Chitinophaga caseinilytica: one gene and its partners. The main gene of each other region encodes a partner of the protein of the gene in region 2 in a complex. Links are inferred from orthologs where the notes say so. Each region holds a gene or a part of one and is shown on either strand. Other genes may lie near its edges.

Evidence for each region.
Region 1: the proteins of WJU22_RS00595 (region 2) and WJU22_RS15560 are in contact, whole or in part, in a cryo-EM structure (PDB 6KHJ), measured with the Thermosynechococcus vestitus proteins. The link is inferred for Chitinophaga caseinilytica from one-to-one orthologs. Residues at the interface, in WP_011057128.1 of Thermosynechococcus vestitus: Pro17, His18, His19, Pro20, Ser21, Met22, Val25, Arg27, Met29, Thr31, Ile38, Asp39, Cys40, Glu41, Pro42, Val43, Ile44, Gly45, Tyr46, Leu47, His48, Arg49, Gly50, Met51, Lys53, Ile54, Asn57, Arg58, Pro65, Tyr66; in WP_011056552.1 of Thermosynechococcus vestitus: Leu46, Met47, Tyr48, Thr50, Ala51, Cys52, Phe54, Ile55, Glu56, Ala58, Ala59, Ile61, Gly62, Ser63, Arg64, Phe65, Asn76, Pro78, Thr89, Thr91, Lys93, Met94, Ala97, Leu101, Met123, Phe124, Ser126, Asp127, Ser128, Tyr129.
Region 3: the proteins of WJU22_RS00595 (region 2) and nuoH are in contact, whole or in part, in a cryo-EM structure (PDB 6ZJN), measured with the Thermus thermophilus proteins. The link is inferred for Chitinophaga caseinilytica from one-to-one orthologs. Residues at the interface, in WP_223903221.1 of Thermus thermophilus: Pro35, Ser36, Asp139, Gly141, Ala142; in WP_096411122.1 of Thermus thermophilus: Ala224, Glu225, Gln226, Glu227, Ala295, Trp297, Phe298, Arg299.
Region 4: the proteins of WJU22_RS00595 (region 2) and nuoG are in contact, whole or in part, in a crystal structure (PDB 3IAS), measured with the Thermus thermophilus proteins. The link is inferred for Chitinophaga caseinilytica from one-to-one orthologs. Residues at the interface, in WP_223903221.1 of Thermus thermophilus: Pro305, Pro307, Gln308, Thr310, Pro311, Pro312, Pro313, Leu316, Thr319, Ser320, Met321, Glu322, Ala323, Val324, Ile325, Tyr326, Phe328, Lys329, Thr332; in WP_096411121.1 of Thermus thermophilus: Glu109, Leu112, His115, Pro116, Leu117, Cys119, Pro120, Gly125, Gly126, Gln131, Asp132, Thr134, Val135, Gly138, Leu139, Leu151, Pro152, Tyr154, Thr155, Arg161, Arg245, Trp247.

Annotation. Positions count from the first base shown.
Region 1 is NZ_CP150096.1:3,798,201-3,803,791, reverse strand. What follows is about bases 1,283-4,113. They hold WJU22_RS15560 (NADH-quinone oxidoreductase subunit B family protein), read right to left. Parts: upstream 3,102-4,113; coding sequence 2,463-3,101; downstream 1,283-2,462. Other genes in these bases: WJU22_RS15550 (CBS domain-containing protein), read right to left, coding at 3,703-4,113; WJU22_RS15555 (NADH-quinone oxidoreductase subunit A), read right to left, coding at 3,082-3,525; WJU22_RS15565 (MBL fold metallo-hydrolase), read right to left, coding at 1,632-2,423. In the rest of the region: more of WJU22_RS15550, read right to left, coding at 4,114-4,143; WJU22_RS15545 (DUF4394 domain-containing protein), read left to right, coding at 4,549-5,343; WJU22_RS15540 (GMC family oxidoreductase), read right to left, coding at 5,443-5,591. UniProt on the Escherichia coli protein: NDH-1 shuttles electrons from NADH, via FMN and iron-sulfur (Fe-S) centers, to quinones in the respiratory chain. The immediate electron acceptor for the enzyme in this species is ubiquinone.
Region 2 is NZ_CP150096.1:133,004-138,582, forward strand. Bases 1,704-4,522 are described here. They hold WJU22_RS00595 (NADH-quinone oxidoreductase subunit D), read right to left. Parts: upstream 3,811-4,522; coding sequence 2,596-3,810; downstream 1,704-2,595. Other genes in these bases: WJU22_RS00590 (WG repeat-containing protein), read right to left, coding at 1,704-2,513; WJU22_RS00600 (NADH-quinone oxidoreductase subunit C), read right to left, coding at 3,835-4,356; WJU22_RS00605 (NADH-quinone oxidoreductase subunit B), read right to left, coding at 4,468-4,522. Also shown: NADH-quinone oxidoreductase subunit NuoF, read right to left, coding at 1-807; WJU22_RS00585 (NAD(P)H-dependent oxidoreductase subunit E), read right to left, coding at 928-1,425; more of WJU22_RS00590, read right to left, coding at 1,509-1,703; more of WJU22_RS00605, read right to left, coding at 4,523-4,938; WJU22_RS00610 (NADH-quinone oxidoreductase subunit A), read right to left, coding at 5,003-5,398.
Region 3 is NZ_CP150096.1:3,807,567-3,810,495, reverse strand. It holds nuoH (NADH-quinone oxidoreductase subunit NuoH), read right to left. Parts: upstream 1,978-2,929; coding sequence 1,024-1,977; downstream 1-1,023. Other genes in the region: nuoG (NADH-quinone oxidoreductase subunit NuoG), read right to left, coding at 2,002-2,929. UniProt on the Escherichia coli protein: NDH-1 shuttles electrons from NADH, via FMN and iron-sulfur (Fe-S) centers, to quinones in the respiratory chain. The immediate electron acceptor for the enzyme in this species is believed to be ubiquinone.
Region 4 is NZ_CP150096.1:3,804,281-3,808,694, reverse strand. What follows is about bases 1-3,300. They hold nuoG (NADH-quinone oxidoreductase subunit NuoG), read right to left. Parts: upstream 2,901-3,300; coding sequence 201-2,900; downstream 1-200. Other genes in these bases: nuoF (NADH-quinone oxidoreductase subunit NuoF), read right to left, coding at 2,897-3,300; nuoH (NADH-quinone oxidoreductase subunit NuoH), read right to left, coding at 1-176. In the rest of the region: more of nuoF, read right to left, coding at 3,301-4,213; NADH-quinone oxidoreductase subunit NuoE, read right to left, coding at 4,215-4,414. UniProt on the Escherichia coli protein: NDH-1 shuttles electrons from NADH, via FMN and iron-sulfur (Fe-S) centers, to quinones in the respiratory chain. The immediate electron acceptor for the enzyme in this species is believed to be ubiquinone.

The DNA of each region.
Region 1 (5,591 bases), 3.7 Mb from region 2 along the record:
GTTGGGGATCACCGGGCCCCAGGAAACGTGGAGGAAATGATGGATGAGGGTTTCGATGTCCTGCATCGTGTATTGCTTCACCGGCGGTGTGGCCAGCGGATGATCAGATTTGTACGGGCCTTCGGGCATGTTGTTCAGGCATTGCTCGATGATGCGGAGGCTTTCCCACATTTCCTGCACGCGCACCACGGCCCGGTCGTAACAGTCGCCGTTCTGGCCCGTCGGGATGTCGAATTCATAGTGCTCATATCCGCTGTAGGGCCGCTTCTTGCGCATATCCCAATCCATCCCGCAGGCCCGCAGGTTGGGGCCGGTAGCGCCCCAGTCGATGGCCTCTTCCAGCGAAAAACCCCGATGCCCACCGTGCGCGCCTTGAAGATCGCGTTGCGCATGACCATCTTGTCGTACTCCTTCAATTTCTTCGGGAAGTATTGCACGAATTCGCGGACGAGCTTATCCCATCCCTGCGGCAGGTCCTGCGCCACGCCGCCGATACGGAACCAGTTGGGATGCATCCGCCCGCCGCAGACGGCTTCGATGATATTGAAGATCTTTTCCCGGTCGGTGAACATGTAGAACACGGGAGAAAGCTGCCCCACGTCCTGCGCGAAAGTGCCGTACCACACGAGGTGACTGGCGATGCGGAACAGTTCGCAAAGCATGACGCGGATCACTTCGGCCCGTTGCGGGATGTGGATGCCGGCCAGTTTTTCTACGGAAAGTAAGTAAGCGAGGTTATTGTTGACGCCGCCGAGGTAATCGATGCGGTCTGTGTAGGGAATGTAGGTGTGCCAGCTCTGGCGTTCCCCCATTTTTTCGGCGCCGCGGTGATGGAAACCGATGTCTGGCACGGCGTCTACGATATCTTCACCGGATAGCTGGAGAATGATCCGGAGCACGCCGTGGGTGCCGGGGTGTTGGGGGCCGATGTTGAGGAACATGAAATCGGAGTCGTCGGACTGCCGCTGGAGGCCCCATTCTTCCGGGTCGAACTGCAGGGCCTCCTGCTCCCTGTCTTCTTTTTCGGGAAACAATCGGAACGGCCCCATTTCGGTGGCCCGTGCGGGATGCTCCTTGCGGAGTGGGTGCCCCTCCCAGGTGGTAGGCATAAGAATGCGGCGAAGCAGGGGATGCCCATCGAAACGGATGCCGAACATATCGAACACTTCCCTTTCATACCAGTTGGCAGACGGCCAGATGTGGGTTACGCTGGGGGTGGACGGGAATTCGCCGCGGAGGGCTACTTTCAGGCGGAGGAAGGCATTTCGTTCGAAGGAAAAGAGATGGTAGACGAGGGTGAATTCGCAGGTGCCGTTGTACTTACTTTTACAAGCACGCTCATCGATGGCCGTGAGGTCATAGAGCATGCGGTAAGGTTGGTCCGCTTCACTGCGGAGGTACTCCAGTACAGGTACGATCTTCCCTTGTGGCGTCCAGATGGTGGGCGTCTCATCCCGGGTGAGCTGTTCATGGAACAGCTGCTCGCCGAACCGGGAGCAGAGGGCAGAAAAGATGCTTGCAGGCATGATGTGGGTTTTGTGTATCCATGCGCCTGGCTGCTGGCTTTTCCAGTCTGTTATACCCTTGCTTGAAATGAGCTGTTGGTCGCTATATCGGGTTTTGTATCAGTTTCAGATTCTTTCTTCCGGTTCATGCACCCTTATCGTTGCCTCTTCTCCTGCCGCCGCTGCGGCCCTTTGCGGATGCCCGCCGTGATGATGATGGTGGCCGATGAACTTCCGGCCGAATTTCATGCCTGCACCGTGCAGAATGCTTTTTCCGTGACCGAAACAGGCGATGTCGAAATCGAACGTCGCCAGCTTTTCGAGGCTGTGCCTCCCTGCTTCGAAGTCTTCGTAAAAGGTCGAATACCCCAGTCCGAAGAGATTGTCGCAGGCATCTGCCGCAAACAGCACATTCTTCGCCCCCGGGAAGAAAAAGGCCAGTTGCCCTTCGCTATGCCCCGGAATGTGCACCGCCTGAATCCCGCCGCCGATGGGCAGCCATTCGCCGTCTTCCAGCAACCGGTCTATCCGGAACGGCGTGATGGAACCGGGCGCCCCGGCAATGAACATCCGGTAAATGAGGCGGTTGACCAGCCCCGTGAAATGCGGACGTTCGGGCTTCGGGATGTACCCCGCTTCCACCCACTTCCTCTCGGCCGGATGCATGTATATCTTCGCACCCGTAATGGCCTTCAGGTCGGCAGCGCTGCCGGAATGGTCCGGGTGGCTGTGTGTCAGCAGGATGTTTTTCAGGTCATCCGGCTGCCGGCCGATGGATTGCAGCAGTTCCAAAATGAGGCCGCTGCTGTCGGGCTCTCCCGTGTCTATGAGCGTCAGCTTTTCATCGTCGATCAGAAATGCGTTCGACTTTCCCAGGTTCAGTTCATAGACATTCTCGGTGATCCTTCGGATACTCATGCAGTGTAGGTTTATAGGTTGCGGCGGACGGGATCCCTTTCAGATTTCGTCCGGCGTCTTGAATTCGGTCATATTCTGGCGCTTCTCGCGGAAGCGGTCTTTCATCGATTCTTTTTCGGGCCTGATCACGCCCTGGTCGCCGATCGTCCAGCTCAGGGGGCGCAGTTCCTTCCCGACTGATTCCTGCAACAGCAGCAGGCCGTGCATGAAGGCGTCGGGGCGCGGCGGGCATCCGGGCACGTATACGTCTACCGGTAAAAACTTGTCGACGCCCTGTACCACACTGTAAATATCATACATCCCGCCTGAATTCGCGCAGCTGCCCATAGAAATTACCCAGCGCGGTTCCATCATCTGTTCGTATAGCCGCTGGATGATGGGCGCCATCTTGATGAAAACGGTCCCGGCGATGATCATGACGTCTGCTTCGCGGGGCGTTCCGCGGATCACTTCCGCGCCGAACCGAGCGAGATCGTACTTGGGCGTCATCCCCGTGGCCATTTCCACGAAGCAGCAGGAAAGCCCGAAGTGGAAGGGCCACATGCTGTTTTTGCGGCCCCAGGCCACGAGGCGCTCTACGGAGGTGAGCATCACGCTCTGGCCCACGGAGTCTTCGGCCGAATAATTGCCGTTGCTGCGCGGCGCGGCTTCTTTCGGTTCAGTTAACCACCACTTCATGGCTATCGGTTTTAGGTTGAAGGGATGTGGACTTCATCTTCCGGAAGGCTTTCAGGATTTTCTTTCCATCAGGCCCGAAATCCAATGCGCCGTTCCGCCATTCGTAAATGAGCACGACGAGCAGAATGGCGATGAAGACAGACACGCCGATGAACCCCGCCCATCCGAGCTCTCCGAACGCGATGGCCCAGGAGATCACGAAAACGGTCTCGATGTCGAAGATGACAAACAACATGGCAACAAGGTAAAATTGGGACGGGAAGCGGAGACGCGCGGAGCCGGTAGATAAAATACCGGATTCATAAGCTTCGCCCGTAGAGCGGTCTTTATGGCGCTGGCCCAGCAGGTAGGACAGACCCAGGATCGCCAGTACCAATACAAGTACGATGGCGCCAAATACGAGAAATGGCCAGGTTGGGTGCATAACAGTCGTTTTATGGGTTCATCTGCGGATAATCCGGATGGGCGCTGGTGAGGGATCCTTTGCGGTTGTTGTATTGTAGCCAATCAAAATCCAACTCCTGGCACCGGGCAGATGCAGGCCATAAAACAATAAACAACGCCGGGGATGTGGCTGTCTGTAACTGTTGTAACTGATCCGTTAATGATGCGTGCCGGTAATATAGCACTCCAGGTTTTCAATGATGTGCTTCTGTTCGTCCATGATATATTTCACTACATCCCCGATGGAGACAATGCCGATGAGTCTTCCTCCGGCATCCACCACCGGCAAATGCCGGATTCTTTTATCGGTCATCTTACACATGCAGTTCTCGATCGTTTCGTCTTCCGAAACCGTGATCGGATGTTCTGTCATGATCTCGCGGATCGTGGTCTCTTTCGAAGCACGACCTTTCAATATTACCCGGCGCGCATAATCGCGCTCGGAAAATATGCCCATAAAATGATCTTTATCTACGACGGTGAGGGCGCCAACATTCCGGTCCACCAATACTTTAAGGGCTTCATAAACGGTGCTGTCCGGATGTACGGAGTAAACTGCGTGACCTTTGCCCACCAAGATGTCTCTGACTCTCCCCATGGTAAGCTCTATTTAAGTTTTAACAATAACGTGTGCGAAAAACCTACTTTAAGTTACCTTAATTAATTCGTAAAATCAAAAAGAAGCGGGAAAAAAGCCGTCAACAAATTTGTTTGCGCCCCTATTCCCGCTACCAAATAATCCGTTATACGTGTAAATTTTTAACCCGATGTTAATCCCCACTGCAACGGCCCTTCCGTTATTCCATCCGTGAACGCCCGGATACCGACGCAACAACCGTCTGATGCCGGTCAAACACCACAATTTCGTTGGTGCCGGATCGCAGCCAGGCGGCAAGGCAAAATTTCAATTCTATACCAAATGGTTCAAATTATTTTTGTACTATTTGGTATAAAATGTGATTTCGGGGAGCAATCCATTTCCAGAACGATTAACTCCTCCGTCATGAAATCCACTCCCCTTGCGGCTTCCGCCGTACTTTTCCTTTTATTCTCCTGTAGCAAAAGTGATAAAAAACGGGATCCCGAGCCCCTGAAACCCAACGCCTGGGCACTTACGACCGACCATAAACTCCTCGGCTTCCGGATCGAAGAGCCCGGTAAGATCATCACCAACCTCGCCATCACAGGCATTCCCGCCGGACAAACACTCGTCGGGCTGGACATCCGGCCGGCTGATGGACAACTCTACGCGTCTACACATACCCGTCTATACAAAATCAACAGGGAAACCGCCGCCACAACGTTGTACAGCACCAATACTTACGAATTCAAACTGTACAGCGAAGAACTGGGGATCGATTTCAACCCCGTCTCGGATTACCTGCGCATCGTCGGCAACCAGGACGAAAACGTCGTGATCGCACCGGAAGACGGCCACCTCGTCCGCGCAGATGGCGTCATCAATCCTACCGTGCTTACCATTACCGCCTCCGCCTATTCCAATAATTTCAAAGGCGCCACCAGCACTACGTTGTATCATATCACCACTTCGGGCACGCTGGTAAAACAATATGAACCGCCTACCGGCTACGTCAATGGCATCGGCCAGTTGGGCATCACCAATCTCAGCGTCATCAACGGTTTCGATATTTCAGGCAAGGATAACCGGGCATATGCCGCGCTCACGACCCGTGCCGATAATGTCACCAAACTCTACCGTATCAACCTGGCAACCGGTGAAGCTACCGATATTGCCACGTTCCCCATACACATCAGCGGCCTTGCGCTTGAGCTATAACCGTACTACCAGACTACTTCTCTTCCATATCCCCCTGCCTATGCCCAAAAAGAAAGGCCGGCAATGCGCCGGCCTTTCGTATGTACATCACTGTTATGACTACAAATTCTGTTTCTTCAGCTCGTTCACGCCATGGTCCACCGCACGCGCGGTAAGCGCCATGTAGGTGATCGACGGGTTTTGACAGGCCGATGAGCTCATGCACGCGCCGTCTGTGATGAACACGTTCTTTGCCGCATGCACCTGGT
Region 2 (5,579 bases):
TTCGTCGGAGTAAATGAATTCTTCTACGGAAATGTTCATCTCGATTTCGTACACCCCGGGTTTATTGAGGTTGCCGCAGGCGGAGATGAGTTTGGTGCCGGTGGATTTGCCCGTGCCGTATTTCACGTATTCATCGCCCCCGATGTTGATGATGGGCACGATGGTGGCGAGGGTTTCCACGTTGTTTACCACGGTGGGGCACTGGTACAGGCCTTTCACGGCGGGGAACGGCGGTTTAATGCGCGGGTTGCCGCGTTTGCCTTCCAGCGATTCGATGAGGGCGGTTTCTTCGCCACAGATGTAGGCGCCGGCGCCGCGTTGCACGTAAATGTCGAGGTCGAACCCGGAGCCGAGGATGTTTTTACCGAGGAAGCCGTTTTTGTGCGCTTCGGCGATGGCTTCTTCGAGAATATCGGGGATCCAGGCGTATTCGCCGCGGATGTAGATGTAAGTGGTGTTGGCACCGAGGGCGTAGCTGGAGATCAGCAGGCCTTCGATGAGCAGGTGCGGGAGAAACTCCATGAGGTAACGGTCTTTGAAGGTACCGGGCTCGGATTCGTCGGCGTTGCAGACGAGGTAGCGGGGCACTCCTTCCGGTTTGGCCAGGAAGCTCCATTTCAATCCTGTGGGGAAGCCCGCGCCGCCACGGCCTCTCAGGCCGCTTTTCTTCACTTCTTCCGTCACCTGATCCGGGCTCATGCTCTTCAGGGCTTTTTCGGCAGCGGCATATCCGCCGTTTTTCCGGTATACGTCGAAATACCGGATGCCTTCTATATGCGCCTTGTCTAACAGTAATTTACGTCCCATTGTCTCGCTTTATATAAGTTGTTGCCTGGGCAACGTGATGTTTTTCGTTTGGTCGGCTTTCCGATCTTCCCTCCTCCCCCGTTGCGTCGCACACTTCGGCGGCAGGGATCCGGTCAGCTTTTAGTTGTTCGCCTGTGCGCGGCACTCCGCGATGATCTGGTCTATCTTCTCTTTGGTGAGGTGTTCCTTGTAGAACTTGCCCAGCTGCATCATCGGTGCGTAACCGCAGGCGCCGAGGCATTCCACGGTTTTGAGAGTAAACAGCCCGTCGGCCGTGGTTTCCCCGTTCTTGATGCCCAGCTTTTCCTTGATATAATGAATAATGTCGTCAGATCCGCGGAGCATGCAGGGCCCCGTCTGGCATACCTCGAACAGGTATTTGCCTACGGGCTGCAGGTTGAACATGGAGTAGAAGGTAGCCACTTCATACACTTCGATCGGCTCGATCTGGAGCAGGCCGGCCACATAATCCATCGTGTCCGCGCTGAGCCATCCGCCGAAAGATTCCTGCGCCAGGTGCAGCACAGGGATCAGTGCGCTTTTCTGCTTCCCGTCCGGGTACCGCGCGATGATCTCTTTTACTTTATTCAGTTTCTCTTCAGAAAATTGAACGGCCATTTATATTCGTCTTTATAAGTTAATTTCTGTTTTTTACAAGTTCGTGAAAGCACATTTCCATTCCCCTTCCCTGCTCCACATTTTCAATCCTCGAAATACTCCGTTCCATCCGTCCCGATATAACCCTTCTTCCCTTTATACATCACCAGTGTGTAAGGCATATCCGGAAATGCGTTCAGCTTGTCATATTTCAACTCCGTTACGGCTTTCCCGGATTCGTCGATCACACCATATTTTTTATTCTTCCGAACGTACACCAGTTTATCGATGCCGTACCTGGGGATTACCCCGATGTAACTCCAATTGGTGAACACCCAGTCGTACACTTCGTTCCCCAGCGGCTTTCCGTTCAGCCCGAACAACCGCACGCCGGCTTTGCCGGATACGGCAAAAGCACAATAATGCATGGGCCCGCCAGCCAGCCTGATCGTATAATACCCCAGGGGCAACAACTCGGTGTTATTGCTCCATACGCCCTGCTTACCGTCCAGGGTAACCAGGAAATAGGGGCCGAACACATCCATATCGGTCACTGCGTCGAACTGCGCCGGCACGATCCACTCGCCACGCTTCGATTGCTCTGTAGCTACCGCGCCCCATTTGCCGTTGAGCTTCACGAATGCATACATTCGGAAGGCCCCGTGGGCATAAATGGAATCGTACTTACATTCCAGCAGCACTTCGCCGTCATCTACCAGCCCGGCTTTCCCGTTGCTGTACCTGATGTTCGACGATTGCTGACCGATGGGCGCTCCGTCAGACGGCTTGTCGGCCGTCTGTAGTTCCGCGATCCGGACGCTTTCCCCAATCCGCTTCACATCCACCTCGGCTTCCGTCCGGATTCCTCGTCCGTTAATCCAGAAAGATTTACCGTCTTTCTTCACCCGGGCGATGTCATCGTTTTTTATCCACATCCCGTTGAGTTCGCCGAAAGGTTGCGCATCGTCGAACTGCGGTGTAATGACGATCCAATTGTTATCGATCCGGCTATAGCCCCATTTATTGCCCATGCGGTAAGGCACGAGCTTTTTGGATAGCTGTTGCTGAGCGGCCGCATTGCTGGCGGTAAGGCACAGGACTGCGTTCAATAATAAAAGAACTTTTTTCATAGGGTATTCAGGGATAGTAGGATATATGCGTGCAGGGCCCGCGGGGGCCCTGCCAAAGAATTTATGCGTCCAGTTCGCCAGCGATCAGGTTGAGGGATGACATACAGATGATGGCATCGCTCAGCATCGCGCCCTTCACCATTTCCGGGTACGCCTGGTAATAGATGAAGCAGGGCCTGCGGAAATGCAGGCGGTACGGGGATCGGCCGCCGTCGGAAATGAGATAGAATCCCAGTTCGCCGTTGGCGCCTTCCACGGCGTTGTACACTTCGCCGGGCAGGATGTCGGTTTCGCCCATCACGATCTTGAAGTGATAGATGAGCGCTTCCATTTTGGAATAAACGTCTTCCTTGTCGGGCAGGTAGTAAGCAGGAACGTCGGCATGGTAGACATCGGCGGGGAGGTCTTTCAGTTTGTCCATCGCCTGCCGGATGATGCCGAGGCTCTGCCACATTTCCGCGTTGCGCACCAGGAAACGGTCGTACGTGTCGCCGGTGGTGCCTACGGGAATGCTGAACTCGAAATCTTCGTAAGAGCTGTACGGAGTGGCTACGCGCACATCGTAATCCACGCCTGCTGCGCGCAGGTTCGGACCGGTGAAGCCGTAGTTGAGGGCGCGTTCCGCCGTAATGGCGCCAACGCCCTGGGTACGTTCCATGAAGATGCGGTTGCGGGTGAAGAGTTTTTCGAACTCTTTCAGTACGGCCGGATATTCGTCGAGGAACTTGTTGATCTTACGGAAAGCCGTTTCGGTGAAGTTCCTTTCGAAACCGCCGATACGGCCGATATTGGTGGTGAGGCGCGAGCCGCAGATTTCTTCGTAGATTTCGTATACCAGTTCGCGGTACTGCATTACGTAGAGGAAGCCGGTGAATGCGCCGGAGTCTACGCCGATAACGGAGTTGCAGATGAGGTGGTCGGTGATACGGGCCAGTTCCATGATGATAACGCGGAGGTAATCCACTCTTTTGGGCGTTTTGATGCCCAGGAGCTTTTCCACGGTCAGGTGCCAGCCGATGTTATTGATGGGGGCCGAGCAGTAGTTGAGCCTGTCTGTCAGCGGAGTGATCTGGTAATACGGCTTGCGCTCGGCGATTTTTTCGAAAGCGCGGTGAATGTAGCCAACGGTAGGCGTGGCGGACACGATCCTTTCGCCGTCCATCTCCAGTACGTTCTGGAATACGCCGTGGGTGGCGGGGTGGGTAGGCCCAAGGTTGAGCGTGTTGGTCTGCTTCTCTATGGAGCCTTCCGGTAGTTGTATATGGTGATCAGACATATCCTGATTTGCTAAAAGTTAAACTTAAATACCGACGCTTCCGCCGCGGCCGAACATTTCGTCGTCCTTGTCTACACGGGTCTGGTCTTCCAGCGGGAATTCCTTGCGCAGGGGGAAGTAATCCATTTCATCCACGTTCAGGATGCGGACCAGGTTCGGATGCCCTACGAAGTCGACCCCGAAGAAATCATATGTTTCCCTTTCCTGCCAGTTGGCGGTGGCGAACAACTTGGTGGCGGTGAAAATCTGCGGTGTTTCCACGGCAGTGAACACTTTGAACCGGAGGCGCACGTTCTGCACGAGGTTGTGCAGGTGATACACCACACCCAGTTCGGCACCCGCGTTGTCGGGGTAATGCACGCCGCAGAGGTCGGTCATGAAACGGAATGCCAGGTCCTCTTCGTCGTAGAGAAACTGCATGACTTTCAGATTGATCTCTTTGGGCGCGTGGAACGACATAATGCCGTACGACTCTTCAAAATTGGTCAACGCCTCGCCGAACTTCTCGACCAGCCTGTTCTTGATATGCTCATTCGTCAAAGACATGTAATCGCTATTATCGTGACTATTGTATTCCGTAGGAATTCATGAGATCCTTATACCGGTCGCTATGGCGGCGGCGCAGGCTTTCCTGGCCCACCAGATCCTGCACGCGCATCACGCCGTCGAGGATCGCTTCCGGGCGCGGGGGCATCCGGGAACGTAAACGTCCACGGGGATTATCTGGTCGATGCCCTGGAGCACGGAGTAGGTATCGAAGATACCGCCGCTGCTGGCGCAGGCGCCAACGGCAATCACCCAGCGGGGCTCCGCCATTTGCAGGTATACCTGCCGCAGCACGGGCCCCATCTTTTTAGCGATGGTACCCATTACCATGAGCAGGTCGCACTGGCGGGGCGTAAAGCCCAAACGCTCGGAGCCGAAACGGGCGAGGTCGTAGTGGGCGGCCATGGTGGCCATGAATTCGATGCCACAGCAGGATGTGGCAAACGGCAGCGGCCAGATGGAATTCTTACGGGCCAGGCCAATGACCTTATCGAAAGATGTGGCAAAGAAACCTTCTCCGCTATAGCCTTCCGGCATTTCCACCACCTTCACATTCGTATTAAACTGAACAGGACGAGACATAATCTTTACCCTCCTAATCCCGCCGCATTCACACAGCGGGAATTTATTAATAGTTAACTAAGTATCAATCTTCCCACTTCAGGGCACCTTTCTTAATGATGTAGTAGAAACCGCCCATGAAGAAGCAAACAAATGCGAGCATCGCCATAAAACCACTCCATCCCAACGCTTTAAAATTAACAGCGTAGGGATAGAAAAAGATGACTTCCACATCAAACAACACGAAGAGAATTGCTGTCAGAAAGTACTTGATAGCCACTGGCTGACGCGCGTTCCCCATCTGTTCGATACCGCTTTCGAAATTCTCCAGTTTGTCACTGGTTTTACGCTTCGGGCCGAGAAAGTGCGTGGCAATCATGGTGATACCAACGAAACCCAAAGCAGCAACAACTTGTAAAAGGATAGGAAAATAGCTGACCGGCGTGTTGCTTGCTGTCAAAAATTCAGAGACAAAAAACATAAGCTTCCCAATATATTGTCTGAAAGCGCAAAAATACTGCAACTAAACTATAATTCAAATCGACAATCCTGAAAATCTAATCTTTTTTTTGTATATGTAATATAATAAAATATGTGACGTTGGTTTCCGGAGTTTCCGGGGCGCTCACCCGTTTGTGTAATTGATTGAGCCTAAACGTGTA
Region 3 (2,929 bases), 3.7 Mb from region 2 along the record:
TTTTCTTTTGGCGGCCGAGGTGATAAGCCCCTACGATCCCCGCCATCAGCAGCATGCCCGCCAGCTCAACAGCCAGGATGTAAGGGCCGAACAAACTTTGGCCCACCGCCTTCGGGTCTACCACTTTGATCTCCGCGCCCGTATCCACAGGCTGCACCATGAGGAAGATCAGCTCGGCCAGCAGTACGAGGCATAGTATCGACGGACCGATCCATACGCCCGGCGTCATCCAGCTGCGCTCTTCGCCGGCGGTCTGGCTCCCGAGGCTGAGCATCATCACGAAAAATATGATCAGCACCATGATGGCGCCCGCGTAAATGATCAGCTCCAGCGCCGCCATGAACGGCGCCCCATACAGGTAAAACACCACCGCCACGCTGATCAGCGATACGATGAAGTACAGCAGCGCATGCATGATGTTGTACCGGGTGATGACCATGATGGTCGACAAAACGGCCACAGCGGCGGCGATATAAAATGCGGTTCCCATACCGAACGGTTTTTAAGGTAACAGACTGCGCACGTTGACCGGCGGCTCCTCGTGCTGGGCTTCTCCCTTGTCTTTCCCGGCGATGGCCATGCCCGCCACGCGGTAATAGTTGTAGCCGGGATATTTGCCCTGGCTATTGATCAGCAGGTCTTCCTTTTCATACACCAGGTTCTGCCGGTCGTATTCCGCCATTTCGAAATCGGGCAGCAATTGTATGGCGTAGGTAGGACAGGCCTCTTCACAGAACCCGCAGAAGATGCAGCGGGAAAAGTTGATGCGGAAGAAGCCGGGATAGCGCCGCCCGTCGGGGCCTTCGGCAGCCTGCAGCGAAATGCAGTCTACCGGGCATGCGGCGGCGCAGAGATAGCAGCCCACGCAGCGCTCGCCGCCGTCAGGGTCGCGGGTGAGCGCAATGCGGCCGCGCCAGCGTGCGGGAAGGGGGCTTTTTCTTCCGGGTACTGGTACGTTTCGCGTTTGTGGAACATGTGCAGGAACACCAGCCACATACTTCTGAGTAAACTGAACATAACCGGTCATTTATCGATGAACAATTTGATGGCCGCCGTGCCGAGCAGGTTGAGCAAAGACAGCGGGAACAATACCTTCCATCCGTATTCCATCAGCTGATCGTACCGCGGCCGCGGCATGGAAGCGCGCAGCAGGATGAAGACTATGATGAACACGAACGTTTTCAGTACAAACCAGATCACGCCGGGCAGGAAGGCGGGGCCCAGCCATCCTCCGAAATACAGCGTCACGATCATGGAGGAAATGAGGGTGATGCCGAGATATTCCCCGATGAAGAACATCCCGAATTTCATTCCCGAATATTCTGAGTGGAAACCCGCCACCAGTTCGCTTTCCGCTTCCGGGATATCGAACGGCAGGCGGTGCGTTTCGGCGATGCCTGCGATGAAGAAGATGAGGAAACCCAGTAACTGCGGGAATATATACCACATCCCGCGCTGCGCTTCCACGATCTGCCCAAGGTTGAACGTACCGCTGAGGATGACCGTTCCCATGAGCGCCAGGCCCATGAACACTTCGTAGCTGATCATCTGCGACGCGCCCCGCATGGCGCCCAGCAATGCGTATTTATTGTTGGACGCCCATCCCCCCAGCACAATGCTGTACACGCCCAGCGAAGACATCGCCAGGAAAAAAAGTAACCCGATGTTCATGTCGGCCACCACGATCCCCGGCCCGAAAGGCACCACGGCAAAAGCCATGAGCACACTCGCCACCACCACCGCCGGCGCAAACACGAATACGACCTTGTCCGCAAACGGCGGGATCCAGTCTTCCTTGAAAAACAGTTTCAGCGTATCCGCCAGCACGATGAGGATGCCGAAAGGTCCTGCCCGGTTGGGGCCATACCTGTCCTGCCAGAGCGCCAGCACCCGCCTTTCGAGCCAGATGAGGCCGGCCGCCGTATTGAGCAGTACGAACAGTACGCCGCCGATGATCCACCAGTATTGTGCTTCCATATCGAAATGTTTTAACGTTGTCGTTTACGCCTGCATCTTCGCCAGTACCGGCAAATCCACTACGGGCGAATGCGGCAGTCCCGCGTTCACGCCCGCCAGCCCGCGCGGCATCCAATGGTTGGCCCTGGCCACCAGCTTGCAGGTATGATGGTCCATTTCCACCGTCACCCAGTTACCGGGCGTGATGTTCCATTGCGCGAGATCGTCCGGGTTGAGGAAAATGCAGCAAAAATCAGATGCGTTTTTCGCGATGCCGGATGTGTACATGCTCAGCTCCTCCGACCCGAAAATGTTATAGACCGGTATGATGTGCACATGCCCCGGGATCGGCACGAACGTGTCCGGTGCCTCATGGAAATACGGTGGCCCACCGTTCACATGCGGTTCCAGCAGGCGGATGCCCGGGTCGCCGCCATGGAGGTGCCCTCCTATTTCCTGCTGGTATTTGTTCACGGATTGTACGGAATTCCAGCCCGGCGACCAGAAGAACGGAATGAGCGGTGCCGGCGGTTCTCCCCTGAAACCTTCCATGGTGAAGGACAGCGGCGTATCCTCGTCTTCCGCGGGCTTGGGCTCGCTCACGTTCACATTCGCATCCATGGCCGTTCGCCCGCTGTAGCGGTGCGGCTCGCGGGGGATGCGCTGCCCGTTGATCCTGAAATCGGCGTGCGGCGCGAGATGCTGTACGGATGCGAGAGCCGGCATACCGGTAGTCAGCGCCCAATCGATATCGTCGAGGTTATGGAGGCCGTGGAGCGATGGCACCTGCGCGCGCTCCGCGATCTGGAGGCACCAGCGCCAGCTTTCCTGCACGTCGCCTTTGGGAACGTACACCTGGTAGTAACGCTGCGCGCGGCCTTCGTTGTTGACGACGGTGCCGTCGGCTTCAGCGAAGGTCCCCGCGGGCAGCAGCACCGTCGCTTTCTCGGCGGTGCGGTTGTATAAATGATCG
Region 4 (4,414 bases), 3.7 Mb from region 2 along the record:
AACAGTTTCAGCGTATCCGCCAGCACGATGAGGATGCCGAAAGGTCCTGCCCGGTTGGGGCCATACCTGTCCTGCCAGAGCGCCAGCACCCGCCTTTCGAGCCAGATGAGGCCGGCCGCCGTATTGAGCAGTACGAACAGTACGCCGCCGATGATCCACCAGTATTGTGCTTCCATATCGAAATGTTTTAACGTTGTCGTTTACGCCTGCATCTTCGCCAGTACCGGCAAATCCACTACGGGCGAATGCGGCAGTCCCGCGTTCACGCCCGCCAGCCCGCGCGGCATCCAATGGTTGGCCCTGGCCACCAGCTTGCAGGTATGATGGTCCATTTCCACCGTCACCCAGTTACCGGGCGTGATGTTCCATTGCGCGAGATCGTCCGGGTTGAGGAAAATGCAGCAAAAATCAGATGCGTTTTTCGCGATGCCGGATGTGTACATGCTCAGCTCCTCCGACCCGAAAATGTTATAGACCGGTATGATGTGCACATGCCCCGGGATCGGCACGAACGTGTCCGGTGCCTCATGGAAATACGGTGGCCCACCGTTCACATGCGGTTCCAGCAGGCGGATGCCCGGGTCGCCGCCATGGAGGTGCCCTCCTATTTCCTGCTGGTATTTGTTCACGGATTGTACGGAATTCCAGCCCGGCGACCAGAAGAACGGAATGAGCGGTGCCGGCGGTTCTCCCCTGAAACCTTCCATGGTGAAGGACAGCGGCGTATCCTCGTCTTCCGCGGGCTTGGGCTCGCTCACGTTCACATTCGCATCCATGGCCGTTCGCCCGCTGTAGCGGTGCGGCTCGCGGGGGATGCGCTGCCCGTTGATCCTGAAATCGGCGTGCGGCGCGAGATGCTGTACGGATGCGAGAGCCGGCATACCGGTAGTCAGCGCCCAATCGATATCGTCGAGGTTATGGAGGCCGTGGAGCGATGGCACCTGCGCGCGCTCCGCGATCTGGAGGCACCAGCGCCAGCTTTCCTGCACGTCGCCTTTGGGAACGTACACCTGGTAGTAACGCTGCGCGCGGCCTTCGTTGTTGACGACGGTGCCGTCGGCTTCAGCGAAGGTCCCCGCGGGCAGCAGCACCGTCGCTTTCTCGGCGGTGCGGTTGTATAAATGATCGATGAGGATGACATCCTGCGCATGCAGGAAAAATTCGTCGATAAGATGTTCGTCTGCGCGGCGGTAGAGATCGTTTTCCAGCACGATCACCGTATCCGCCTCTCCCTGCCGCAACACATCGATGGCCGTATCGAGCCGGTGGCCGCCGAGCATTTCGAGGCCAAGACTGTTCACTTCCGGCAACGTGAGGCTAAGCATGGGATTGCGGCCTTTGTGTTGTAACGCCCAGGCCACGTTGGCCGCGGCTTTCATCATATGATCGCATCCGCTGCCGTACCCGCCGATGATCAGCGGCCGCTCCGCCGCCAGCAGCGCCACCGCTATTTTTTCGGCCAGCGCGGTTTCTTCCGGCGTCAATCCGGTAATGGGCCCGATGTCGGCCCCTAACTGCTGCGCCACCGCGAAACCCAGTCGCGCCAACTGTTCGGGCGCGCCGCGTTGCACGGCTTCCGCCAGTTCGTCCAGCTTGGTGGGGATGGTGTTGAATATGAAAAGCGGCCCATGATCTTCCTGCACCGCTTCGCGCACGGCGGCGTCCTGCCATTCGGCCAGGTGGATCTGCCCCATGGCGTCGGCCTCCGGCTTCCGCCGAACGGCCTGCCGCACCGCCAATGCGAGCATGGGCGCGGTATTGGTGAGGTCTTCGCCCAAAATAAATACCGCATCGGCCTGCCCTGCTTCCTGCAGGGAAGGCGTACGAACGGGCCCGTCGCGGAGGATTTTCAATGCGAGGGAAGTATGGTCATGGTCCGAATCGGACATGCCGAGGTAGAAATTGTCGTCTCCCACCAGCAGCTTCAGCGCGAAATTCGATTCCAGGCTGGCGCGTGGCGAGCCGATGCCGATGGTGCGGCCGTTCTTCAACCGCGCCGCCACCTGGCCCAGCACCTGTTCCTTATTGACCGTACCATTGGAATGCGGGCGGAACGCGGGTTGCAGGATGCGCTGGTCGCTGTTGACGAACTCATATCCATACCTTCCGCGATCGCAGAGAAAATAGCCGTTCACTTCGCCGTTGTAGCGGTTGGCGATCTGGCGCAGGGAACCGTAACGCTCGCCGGCGCTCGTGTTGCATCCCAGGGAGCAGCCCTGGCAGACCGACGGCGCCCAGGTCATGTCCCACTTCCGGGTGTAATGCGATTTGAGGGTTTTGTCGGTAAACACGCCGGTGGGACAAACTTCCGCAAGATTCCCGCTGAACTCACTTTCCAGCCGGCCGCTTTCGCATCGCCCGAAATACACGTGGTTGTGTGCGGCGAACACGTTGAGGTCTTTTCCGCCGGCATAGTCTTTATAAAAACGCACGCACCGGTAACACTGGATGCAGCGGTTCATTTCGTGGTTGAGGAAGGGCCCGAGGTCCTGGTTCTCGTACGTCCGTTTGGAGAAGCGGTAATTGCGGTACGTGTGGCCCGTCATCACCGTCATGTCCTGCAAATGGCAGGAGCCGCCTTCATCGCACACGGCGCAATCGTGCGGGTGGTTGGTCATGAGCCAGCCGATGACCTGGTCGCGAAAAGCCTTTGCGCCAGGGTCTTCCAGCGAAAGCCGGAGATTGTCGCGCACAGGCTCCATGCATCCCATCACCAGGCGCCCCGTTTTATCGTCTTCGTCCTTGAACACTTTCACGGCGCATTGCCTGCAGGCGCCCACGGAGCCAAGCGCCGGGTGCCAGCAGAAGTACGGAAGGTTTAAACCCAGCTCCAGACAGGCTTCCAGGAGATTCTTCCCCGGCTTCACTTCGTATGGCTTGTTATCGATGTAGATGGTCATAAGTGATGGGTATGATGGAGGTGAGCGGATGCGGGAGCGGCCGGCACGGGGTCGTGATACGGACAGCGGTGTTCCCGGATGTGTCTTTCAAAATCGTCGCGGAAATATTTGAGCGCGCTTTGCAAAGGCTCCATGGCACCGGGCGCCAGCGCGCAGAAAGTGTTCCCTGGCCCGAGCCATTCGGTATGGCGGAGCAGGAGCTCGAGGTCTTCGTTGCGCCCCCTTCCCTGCTCGATGGCCCAGAGGAGCTTTTCCGTCCAGGGAAGGCCTTCGCGGCAGGGTGTGCAGAAACCGCAGGATTCCTGTGCGAAGAAGTGCTCGAGGTTGTGTACGAACCCGACGGGACAGGTCTGATCGTCGAGCACCACCATCGTTCCCGTTCCCAAACGACTGCCTGCTGCGGCAACGCCGGCGAAATCGAGGGTGATATCCATGTGTTTTTCGATGAGGAAGTCGGTGGATGCGCCGCCCGGCAACACGCCCCGGAAACCGAAGCCGTTTTTCATGCCGCCGGCGTAATCTTCCATCAATTCGCGCATCGTGATGCCCATGGGGAGTTCCCAGGCGCCGGGTTTGTTCACGCGGCCGGAAACGCCGTAAATTTTGGTGCCGCCGTCGGCCGTTCTGCTCAGTGATTTAAACCAGTCTGCGCCTTTATTGACGATATGGGGGATGAACGACAGTGTTTCGACGTTGTTGACGATGGTGGGTTTGCCGAACAGTCCGGAGACTTGCGGGAACGGGGGTTTGGCGCGCGGCGTGGCGCGTTTGCCTTCGAGGGAATTGAGGAGCGCGGTTTCTTCGCCGCACATGTATCTCCCCACGCCCGTATGCAAATGCATTTCAAGGGAATACCCGGTGCCGAGGATATCTTTTCCCAGGTACCCCGCATCATACGCCTCCGCGATCGCCTTCCGCACAGCGATGGCCGCGTCTTTATACGCCCAGCGGAGGAACACGAACGCTTCGGTGGCCTGAATCGCGTACGCCGCTACGATCATCCCTTCCAGCAGCTGATGGGGATTGCCTTCCAGCAGCCATCTGTCTTTGAACGTTCCCGGTTCCATTTCGTCGGCATTGGCCACGAGGTACTTGGGGCCGGGAACGTCCATCGGCACGAAGCTCCACTTCATGCCGGTGCTGAATCCCGCGCCGCCACGGCCTTTCATGTTGGATTCCTTCACCAGTGCCGTCACTTCCTGCGGCTGCATATGGCGAACCGCCTTGCGCACGGCCTGGTAGCCGCCGATGGCCTCGTACTGGCGGATCTCCAGCGGCGGAAAGGTGATGTGTTGTGTGAGCGGTCGTTCCATATCAGGTATATTTTTCGAGTATGTCAGCTAATGCGGAAGGTTGCAGATCGCGGTAGGTATCCTTGTCGACCATCATCGCCGGCGCATGGTCGCAGGTGCCGAGGCAGGGATTGGGCAGCAGGGTGAAACGCCCGTCTGCCGTCGTTTGCCCGTACTGGATCTCCAGCAGCCGCGTCAATTCGGCATGGATGCCTTTGAGGC